Regions from separate parts of the Paenibacillus sp. S25 genome, predicted to be linked through region 2. Evidence: riboswitches for the same ligand, from Rfam matches in the RefSeq annotation. Region 2 holds a riboswitch; each other region holds the start of a gene.
The links. Region 2 has a riboswitch for glycine ahead of gcvT (glycine cleavage system aminomethyltransferase GcvT). Riboswitches for the same ligand answer to the same signal wherever they lie in the genome.
Positions count from the first base shown of each region.

Region 1: it holds a riboswitch for glycine, as region 2 does, so the genes downstream of both, KAI37_RS20075 (alanine/glycine:cation symporter family protein) here and gcvT (glycine cleavage system aminomethyltransferase GcvT) in region 2, are expected to answer to the same signal.
Region 3: it holds a riboswitch for glycine, as region 2 does, so the genes downstream of both, sdaAB (L-serine ammonia-lyase, iron-sulfur-dependent subunit beta) here and gcvT (glycine cleavage system aminomethyltransferase GcvT) in region 2, are expected to answer to the same signal.

Region 1 is NZ_CP073683.1:4,597,804-4,601,085, reverse strand. It holds gene KAI37_RS20080 (glycoside hydrolase family 1 protein) at 1-1,080, shown strand, start outside; glycine riboswitch at 1,249-1,325, shown strand; glycine riboswitch at 1,344-1,438, shown strand; gene KAI37_RS20075 (alanine/glycine:cation symporter family protein) at 1,598-3,016, shown strand; gene KAI37_RS20070 (iron-containing alcohol dehydrogenase) at 3,074-3,282, opposite strand, start outside.
Region 2 is NZ_CP073683.1:4,433,972-4,437,253, reverse strand. It holds gene gcvPA (aminomethyl-transferring glycine dehydrogenase subunit GcvPA) at 1-961, opposite strand, end outside; gene gcvT (glycine cleavage system aminomethyltransferase GcvT) at 1,088-2,188, opposite strand; glycine riboswitch at 2,365-2,463, opposite strand; gene gcvH (glycine cleavage system protein GcvH) at 2,858-3,256, shown strand.
Region 3 is NZ_CP073683.1:455,986-459,267, forward strand. It holds gene KAI37_RS02040 (Ig-like domain-containing protein) at 1-25, shown strand, start outside; gene sdaAA (L-serine ammonia-lyase, iron-sulfur-dependent, subunit alpha) at 98-997, opposite strand; gene sdaAB (L-serine ammonia-lyase, iron-sulfur-dependent subunit beta) at 987-1,676, opposite strand; glycine riboswitch at 1,889-2,004, opposite strand; gene KAI37_RS02055 (DUF6359 domain-containing protein) at 2,219-3,282, shown strand, end outside.

The DNA of each region.
Region 1 (3,282 bases), 160 kb from region 2:
GACAATGTATTTGATGAGCTGCGCAAATATGGTATTGAACCGCTGGTAACATTGTCACATTATGAGACACCGCTGGGTTTGACTCAGAAGTATAATGGCTGGCTGGGTCGTGAAGTTATACAGCACTACGTAAATTATGCCGAAACTGTGTTCACGCGTTATAAGGATAAAGTAAAATACTGGCTGACCTTTAATGAAATCAACGTAATGACCATGAGTCCGTTTACCGGTGGCGGGGTGGTCATTGACCGTGTAGAAAACAAACAACAAGCGATATATCAAGCACTGCATCATCAATTTGTAGCTAGTGCACTGGCGACCAAACGGGGACATGAGATCATCCCGGGCGCTCAGATCGGCTGTATGTTGGCTCGTTTGGAAAGCTATCCACATACGTGTAACCCAGAGGATATACTGAAAGCCCAGCATGAAAATCAGATGAACCTGTTCTTTACGGATGTGCATGCCCGTGGGGAATATTCCAACTACATGAATCGTTATTTTGAAGAAAATAATGTTGTTATACACACAGAACCAGGCGATGCCGAAATTTTAAAAAATAACACGGTCGATTATATCTCATTCAGCTACTACATGACCTTGACCGTTTCTGCAGGTCCAGAAGGTGAGAAAGCAGCAGGAAACCTGATTGGTGGCGTGAAAAATCCATATTTACAGTCCTCTGACTGGGGATGGCAAATTGATCCGATCGGTCTGCGTGTTACACTGAACACGTTATATGACCGCTACCAAAAGCCGCTGTTCATCGTGGAAAATGGCCTAGGTGCTTATGATAAGGTAGAAGAAGACGGTTCTGTGCATGACACATATCGTATTGATTACTTGCGTCAGCATATTGTTCAAATGAAGGAAGCGATTGCCGACGGTGTTGATCTGCTTGGCTACACCAGCTGGGGTCCTATCGACCTTGTGAGCATGTCTACTTCCGAAATGTCCAAGCGCTACGGATTTATTTACGTTGATCTGGATGATGACGGTAACGGAACGCTCAAACGCTCCAAAAAGGACTCATTTAACTGGTATAAAAATGTGATAGCAACCAATGGTGAAGAATTGTAATACTATATCGTCTCGGGCGGGTATAGCAGAGGACATCCTAAGGATGCAATCTGCTGTACCCGCTTTTTTGATAGACACAATAATAATATTTCAGCGGGCTTCACAAACTTTTCACTTGTAATAAGCTGAAAGTTTTCTGTATAATAAATAAAAATTTCATATGTCTGGTTGATGTTTGCGGGAGATGGAACGAAAGTTCCGACCGAAGGGGCAAAACTCTCAGGTGCTTAGGCTGATTACAGCAACAAGCGGGGACCGTAAACGGACAGAACTCTGGAGAGACCCTTAATTGGGCGCCGAAGGTGCACCGCAGAGAATATCTGCTTAAACTCTCAGGCAAAAGGACAGAGACGCGAATAACCTGTGACAGGGAATGCCCTAGGCTTTTTTATAAGCTATTAGAGGCAGAAACCTGCACAAGATGGTTGTATTTTTTCGTGCCTTTAACCTCTCCAGGAGTCGAATCAGCGGATTTGACTCTTTTTTGTTTTCTAATATGCTGGAGGAGCGGGTTGAAATGAATTTGGTACATGTGTTAGAAGCGATTAGCAGTTGGATATGGGGGGCGCCTCTCATCATTCTTGTCATGGGAACGGGGTTGTGGCTGACCATACGTTTGAAGATGCTGCAGGTATTCCGCCTGCCCCTGGCGATCAAGCTGATCGGTAAGGCACCGAATGAAGGCAGCGGGGATGTAAGTAGTTTTGCGGCTTTGAGTACAGCGTTGGCGGCTACAGTTGGCACAGGAAGTATTGTCGGCGTAGCGACAGCCATTAAGCTGGGCGGGCCGGGTGCCTTGTTCTGGATGGTCGTTGCAGCCTTTTTTGGGATGGCGACGAAATATGCGGAAGGTGTACTTGCGGTAAAATACCGGGTGAAGGATCGGAATGGGCAATTTTCCGGCGGCCCGATGTATTATATTGAGAAAGGTCTGGGACGCCGTTTTAAACCGCTGGCGATGCTGTTTGCTTTTTCGGGCATGCTGGTAGCGTTGTTCGGGATTGGAACGTTTCCGCAGGTCAAAGCGATTGTATCTTCGACTGAAAACAGTTTTGGCGTTCCGCCCATTGTAACAGCACTGATTATTGCTATCCTTACAGGACTTGTTACTATTGGAGGACTCAAAAGCATTGCCAAGGTATCGACGAAGGTCGTTCCTTTTAAAACAGGCTTGTACGTACTGATCTGTCTCATCGTACTGATTCGGTTTGCTGACCAACTTCCTGCTGCAATTGCGCTGGTGCTCCATTCGGCATTTTCAACTACATCTGCAACGGGCGGATTTGCCGGAGCTACGATTATGCTAGCGATGCGAAGTGGGGTAGCCAGAGGTATTTTTGCCAATGAGGCCGGATTGGGAAGCGCACCGATTGCAGCTGCAGCTGCCAAAACTAATTGGCCTGCGGAGCAAGGGCTAATTTCCATGACAGGCGTGTTTATTGATACGATGGTTATTTGTGTGATGACCGGGTTGACGCTACTGGTTAGTGGTGTGTGGAGCGGGCCAACCGACGCGGGCCTGATGACTCAGCAAGCATTTTCCAGCGCATTCCCGCTGGGGGCAGAACTACTCACAATCATTCTGATTATGTTCGCGTTCACCACCATGCTCGGCTGGAACTATTACGGGGAACGCTGTGTTGAATATTTGCTTGGGGTCAAGTGGATTAAGCCATATCGTTATCTGTTCATCGTACTGGTTGCCGGGGGTGCGTTCATTAAATTGGATGCGATTTGGCTGCTGGCAGATATATTTAACGCAATGATGGCTTTCCCGAACCTGATTGCACTGCTCGGCTTATCAGGAATTGTAGTCGCAGAAACCCGAACCTATATGGATTCTCTGAATTCTAGTAAGAAAAAGGGCATTCTTGCAGGTGCCAGTGTAGGGGCAGCTATTCAAGTAGAAGAAAAAGGGCAAACGGTTAATTCATAAATTCCAAAAGGGAGTGCCCTCAGCCATCACAGGCTTGAGGACACTCCCTTTTGAATGTTATAACGATGCGTGCAAAATAGCTGAAATATCTTCTTGATTCAGCTTTTTATAATTACCGAAGCCTCCGTATTCCATTTCACGGGCTGCAATGTTTGCGACTTTTTCCAATTGCTCATCATTAATATTGTAATCGGCCAGGGTGGAAGGGGCACCGAGACTTGTCCAGAATGCCCTCAGGCGATCAATCCCCTCCAAAGCAATTTCCT
Region 2 (3,282 bases):
GGATATGCTGTTCCCGCGCTTGCAAGGTCAGCACGAAGCCGCGCTTACCGTTGCGGTCTGTGGTCTGACCCACAATACGGCCGGGGATACGGCGCATATGTGCCTGAGAAACGGCAAAGTATCCACAGGTCGGACCGCCGAGAGAAGAGGAGATACCAAGTGGCTGCGCGTCTCCTACCACAATATCCGCGCCCTGTTTGCCGGGTGTTTCCAGCAAGCCAAGTGCTAGTGGATTGGCACTGACGACCAAAAGACCTTTGTGCGTATGGATGAGGTCAGCCATCGGCTTCAGGTTTTCCACGGCTCCGAAAAAGTTGGGGCTTTGGACCAAAACAGCCGCGGTCTGTTCCGATACGGCTGCCGCTAACGCATCAACATCCGTTACGCCGTCCGAACAGCCGATCTCCACGATGTCCAAATCCAATCCGCGTGCATAGGCTGCCAATACCTGACGTGCCTCCGGATGGACGGACCTTGATACGATAAGCTGTTTACGGCGGGTAGCTGCGGCGGACAGTGAGCCCGCTTCAGCCAGTGCAGTCGCTCCGTCGTACATGCTGGCATTAGCTACAGCCATGCCCGTCAATTCGCAAATATACGACTGAAACTCGAAAATGGCTTGTAGCTCGCCTTGGCTTACTTCCGGCTGATAGGGGGTGTAGGCTGTATAGAATTCCGAGCGTGAAGTGATGTGCTGGATGACGGACGGAATATGATGATCATAAATTCCTGCGCCAAGGAAGCTGGCATGTGTGTCTGTATTGGCGTTGTGTCCGGCCAGCTCAGCCAAGTGGCGGGTTAAGGCTTTCTCATCGAGTCGAGAAGAAAGAGGCAGTTCCCCTTGATATCGAATGGCCTCTGGAATGTCACTGAATAAATCATCAATGGATGATACACCGACCACACGTAGCATTTCGGTTTGATCCTGTTCAGTCATAGGGAGATAACGATGCTGCTTCATAGGTTCTGGCTCCTTTCGAAAAGCAAATTTCAAACGTAAATTAGCTAATAAAAAAGTGTGTGAGATGAAAAAACCAGAAGTTCATATCTGACATGTTTGCTTTATAGAAATAAAAAGAGTTTAAGATCAGCGCGGGCGTCTATAAAAGGGTGCTGCCACCACCTCGGCACGCAGGCGTTTGCCACGAATCTCAACCTCCAACGGTGTAGAGAGGGCGCTAAAACGACTGTCCACCAAGGCGAGGCCCAGATTACGCTTCAAGGTGGGCGACTGAGTCCCCGTTGTAACCTCACCAATGTGTTGTCCTTCTGCGAATACTGGGTAATGGGCGCGTGGGATACCGCGATCAATCATTTCCAGCCCGATCAATTTGCGAGGAATCCCTTGTTCTTTCTGACGTTGCAGTGCTTCTCTACCGATAAAATCTCCTTTATTCAGCTTGACGAAGAAACCTAGACCAGCTTCGAGTGGTGAAATCGTGGCAGATAACTCCTGACCGTACAGCGGCAATCGTGCCTCAAAGCGTAGTGTATCCCGAGCACCAAGTCCAGCGGGAATCAGCCCATACGACTCACCGGAACGAAGCAAACCCTCCCATACGGCTGGTGCTTCCGCAGCAGGTACATAAAATTCAAAACCGTCTTCGCCCGTATATCCGGTTCGTGAGACAAGTGCTTTTGCTCCGAACAATGGCACATTCTCATGGAAGCGGAAAGATGCCAGATTCGTAATGTCCGTATCTGCCACGGCTGCGGCAATACGTGCTGCTTCCGGTCCTTGCAACGCCAGCAATGCTATCGCATCAGACATATTCTCCATGTGAACGGATGCAGGCATATGACGAATTAGCCAATCCCAATCCTTATCGATGTTGGATGCGTTCACAACGAGCATGTAGCGTTCCGGTCCTTTGCAGTAAACAAGTAGGTCGTCTACTACACCTCCATCGGGGTAACACAGGAGTGAATATTGTGCCTGACCTGGTTCCAACTGGCTGACATCATTCGTGGTCACCCTTTGCAGAAAAGCTTCGGCCTCTTTGCCTTCAACCAAAAATTCGCCCATATGCGATACATCGAATAAACCCGCACGTTGCCGGACGGCCTCATGCTCCTTTTGAATGCCGCTAAACTGAACCGGGAGCTCCCAGCCGCCAAAGTCAATACAACGAACCCCAGACTGCGTCCCGTAGGACGAATATAGCGGTGTTTTTCGCAAATTAGTCATTATTCCACTCCTATCCGGTGTGATCGGCTAAACAAAAAAGACAGGCCGAAAAAAACGTATAGACGGCAGTCTACACTCTTTTTTCAGCTCTGTCCTTGATACCAGAAAGTTACCCCGGTATGTACCGGGTTTCCCCTTGGGTGATCCGCTCCAATAGCGAATGCTCTCCAGAGATGCGTCCGGCAGAGGTCCTTTTGCCTGAGAGATTCACCTGCAATGCAGGTTTACTCCTTCGGCGCTACCTTCGGGATCAACGGTATATTACCTGGCTTTGCAGATAACAACTTGATCCGATTCGCGTGCACTTATGTCTCACAAGCGGCAACAGCTATGCGAATCTTTTTGGCAGTCTCTCCCTCCGCGTTCATCCGCGTTTGCAGTTGTCGGTGTGTTTCCCAAAGCATTTGCTATAACCCATTAATACGCAAATTCATTCAAAATGTCAATAAAAATGTCATCAAAAATAATAGAAAAAACATTTAATATATAAATAAGGATATGTAAGCGTTTGTTATAAGCTATCATTTTTTTATATAGTACGCTATATGAGGTGATATGAAGTATTTTTGTTAGTATTATTGACATGAGTGTTCTTGTTGTCATAATCTTAACCTGTCTAATACAGGTGAGCAAAAGCGATTTTATTCATATGGAAGTGAGGGGAACAGAATGGGTGAAGTGAAGCAGCAACTTTGGTATACAGACGAACATGAGTGGGTTCAGCGGACAGAGAATGGAACGGTGCGGATTGGTATTACAGACTTTGCACAGCATCAACTGGGTGATATTGTTTTTGTAGAATTACCTGAGGCGGGAGCAACGATTGAGCAGGGAGCGGAGATCGGTACGATTGAATCGGTGAAGACGGTATCCGACCTTTTTGCTCCGGTGACGGGAACCATATTAAAAGTGAATGAAACGCTGGAAAGTACGCCTGAGCTAGTGAATGAATCTCCCTATGACAAAGGTTGGATGATCGAAGTAGAGATGGATAAAGAGGTGGAGGAAGCCTTGGGCAAGCTACTGTCTGCGGACCAGTATGAGCAGTTGATTTCCGATGGGCAGTAATGGAGCATTGTAGTATGGAGTAAGAG
Region 3 (3,282 bases), 2.0 Mb from region 2:
GAAGGTACAGGTAACCGTTCAGTAAAACAAAAGAGCAAGCATACGTCCAAGGACGATATGCTTGCTCTTTTATTTTAAGGAGGCTACCGCTTATAAATTATGACTTATCCTTCTTGGTCGGTGTGTTGCGTGTAAGTGATTCGGTCAAACGCTTGCCAGTCGGCGTCTGGGCCAAGCCGCCTTTGGCGGTCTCGCGGTGCTTCGACGGCATCGCACTGCCGACTTCAAGCATCACGTCGATGACTTCGTCAGACGGAATAGCGCTGCGCACACCCGCCAAAGCCATGTCCGCTGCGGCAAGCGCAGTCACGGCTCCCAGCCCATTGCGCACGATGCACGGAATCTCCACGAGTCCGGCGACGGGGTCGCAAATCAGGCCGAGCGTGTTCTTAAGAGCGAGACCCACGGCGTGAACAGCCTGTTCAGGCGTACCACCGCGCAGCTCGACCATAGCGCCAGCGGCCATCCCGATAGCTGAGCCAATCTCAGCCTGACAGCCTCCCTCCGCGCCAGAAATGAAGGAGTTGTTGGCGATCACGTAGCCAATGGCTCCAGCGGCGAACAGACCGTTCACCATATGCTCATCATCCCAGCCGAACCGCTCCTGCGCACTGATGAACACACCAGGGATAACCCCGCATGAGCCTGCGGTAGGCGTGGCGACAATGCGACCCATGGATGCATTAACCTCCGACACGGAGAGGGCATAAGCCATGGCGAGCGCGGAGGCATCACCGGAGCAGGTTTCTCCTGCCCGCAGATACTCGGCTAGGCGCTTGCCGTCACCGCCCGTCAATCCACTGCGGGATACGGTGTCTTGTGTCTGACCGCGATGAACGGCTTCCTTCATGACTTCATAATAATCAGACATTTGGCGAAAGATTTCTTCCTCCGTTGTATTCGTCTCTTGTACCTGCTCTTGAATCATCAAGCGGCCAATTGTGGTGGATTCTTCAGCGCATAAAGCGCTGATTTCATGCAGATGGCTAAACCGCATCGGATTCAGCTCCTTTTTTCAAATTAATCATCTTAATTTCATACATATGAGGTAAAGAACGCAGTTCCGCAATCAGTTCAGCTGGAGCAGAACTGTCCGTTTCAATGGCGGTGAGTGCTTCACCATCCCGGCCTTTGCGATCTACGTGCATATAGGCAATGTTAATGTGGGCCGCGCCCAGCGCTGAAGTTATCGCGCCCAATGTACCGGGCTTATCCGAGTGGAGAAGCACCAGCGTAGGCAGCTCCCCGGTCAGATTGACCCGGAATTCGTTAAGCTGCTGGACATGGATGCTGCCGCCGCCGATGGAGGAGCCCAACAGTGTGCGCTGATCCTCGCCCTTCCACAGCTCGAAACGGACAGTGTTCGGATGAGGCGCGGGGAGTCCGCTGACGGCGAATTCCACGGCCATCCCGGCTTGCTCCGCCCATTGCTCGGCATCCGGAATCCGGTGATCGTCCGTATCGTAATTAAGCAGCCCTGCGATGAGCGCCAGGTCTGTACCGTGTCCTTTATACGTATCGGCAAAGGAGCCGTACAGTGTCATACGGGCACGGTCAGGCTGCGTCCCGAGCCAGTGCCGTGCAACGCGTGCGAGCCGTACCGCGCCTGCGGTGTGTGAGCTGGAAGGTCCGGTCATGGCCGGACCGATAATGGAAAATACATCTTTGAAACGCATGGTGTGGCCCCCTGTATGTTCTAATACCATACTATATGGTATTTCCGCGTCTTTGCGCGGTTATGACGGTTCCTAATGCTGACGCACAATGTGAGCACAAAAAAGGACAGGATAAGGAAGTTTCCCTTATCTCTGTCCTCGTTACCTGAGAGTTTCGTGCGGTGTTCTTACCGCCTTTACCCCTTGGGTGGCTTGCGCTCTCTCCAGAGTTGCGTCAGATGACGATACATGGACCTGAGAGATTATCCGTCAGCCGGGTGCTGACGCCTTGCTCCTTCGGTGCCGCCAGAGTGTAGGCTCCCTGGACAGACTCTCCCGTCATCTTCATTCGCGTATACCGTTCTACATGTCTTTCTTAGCGTAATGTATGGCGTGCTCGGTGTCAATCACAGGTTTAATTTTTACATAAACAGGTGCGTTCCCAATAAAAAAGATTAAAATTTACATAATTATGGATGAAACCAGGAAGGAATTAGAAGATTGGCGGCTAATCTGATAAAGGACAAGTATATTTATGGAAATCATAGGAGGGATATTGACGTATGGTAAAAGGCTTGCGATTCACAGGTTCACGCTTAAAAGGGATGCTGCATCTAGCAGCGATCGTATCACTGCTGATCGGGATCTTCGTTCCATTCGGTCAGGTCAAGGCAGAGGGAGCATTGACAGTAGCCGAAGCACTTCAGCGCCAAGGCAGTGAAGGTACGGTGACGGTGGAAGGTTACATCGTCGGACATGCTACCGGATCGAAAACGGCTAATTTTTCTTCCCCGTTTGCGAATGATTTTAACGTACTGATTGCCGATCAGGCAAATGAACGTAATACGTCTAATCTGTTGGATGTACAGCTGACTTCAGCGTACAGAGGGCAATATGGGCTATCAGGCCATCCTGAGCTGATCGGCAGCAAAATTCGTGTGACGGGTACACTCGGCGCCTACAATAATTTTGGTGGAGTGAAAAGCCCAAGCGCTGTTGAACTGGTGAACGGAAGCGAGCCGGGTGAACCAGGTGAACCTGGCAACCCGGGTCAACCCGGTACTACATTGCCGGATGGAAAAGGCAAAAAGGTGCTGTTCGATAATACGCACGCACAGACCGCTGGTGCAGCAGATTGGGTCATTGAAGGCGCCTTCTCCGACTTTGCCAATGGACTGCGTAATGTAGGCTTTACGGTAGACCAATTGAACCGTCCCATTCCTTTTACTTATGGAGAGCAGGCCATAACATATGACAAGTTGCGCCAATATGATGTGTTCATTATTGGTGAAGCGAATGTTGCCTTTAAGGCATCCGAGCAGGCTGCCCTGCTGCAATACGTGAATAACGGGGGGAGCGTTTTCTTCATCTCCGATCATTATAATGCGGACCGTAACAAAAACCGTTGGGATTCCTCCGAGGTTATGAATGGCTACCGTCGTGGAGCCTATACTAATCCGGCCAAAGGCATGACTGCAGAAGAAGCTGCATCACCGGCGATGCAAGGATTAACAAGCTCCGATTGGCTGGCGACCAACTTTGGCGTTCGTTTCCGTTACAATGCGCTCGGTGACGTGAATGCTACCGACATTGTAGCCGCAGATCAATCTTTCGGCATTACCAAGGG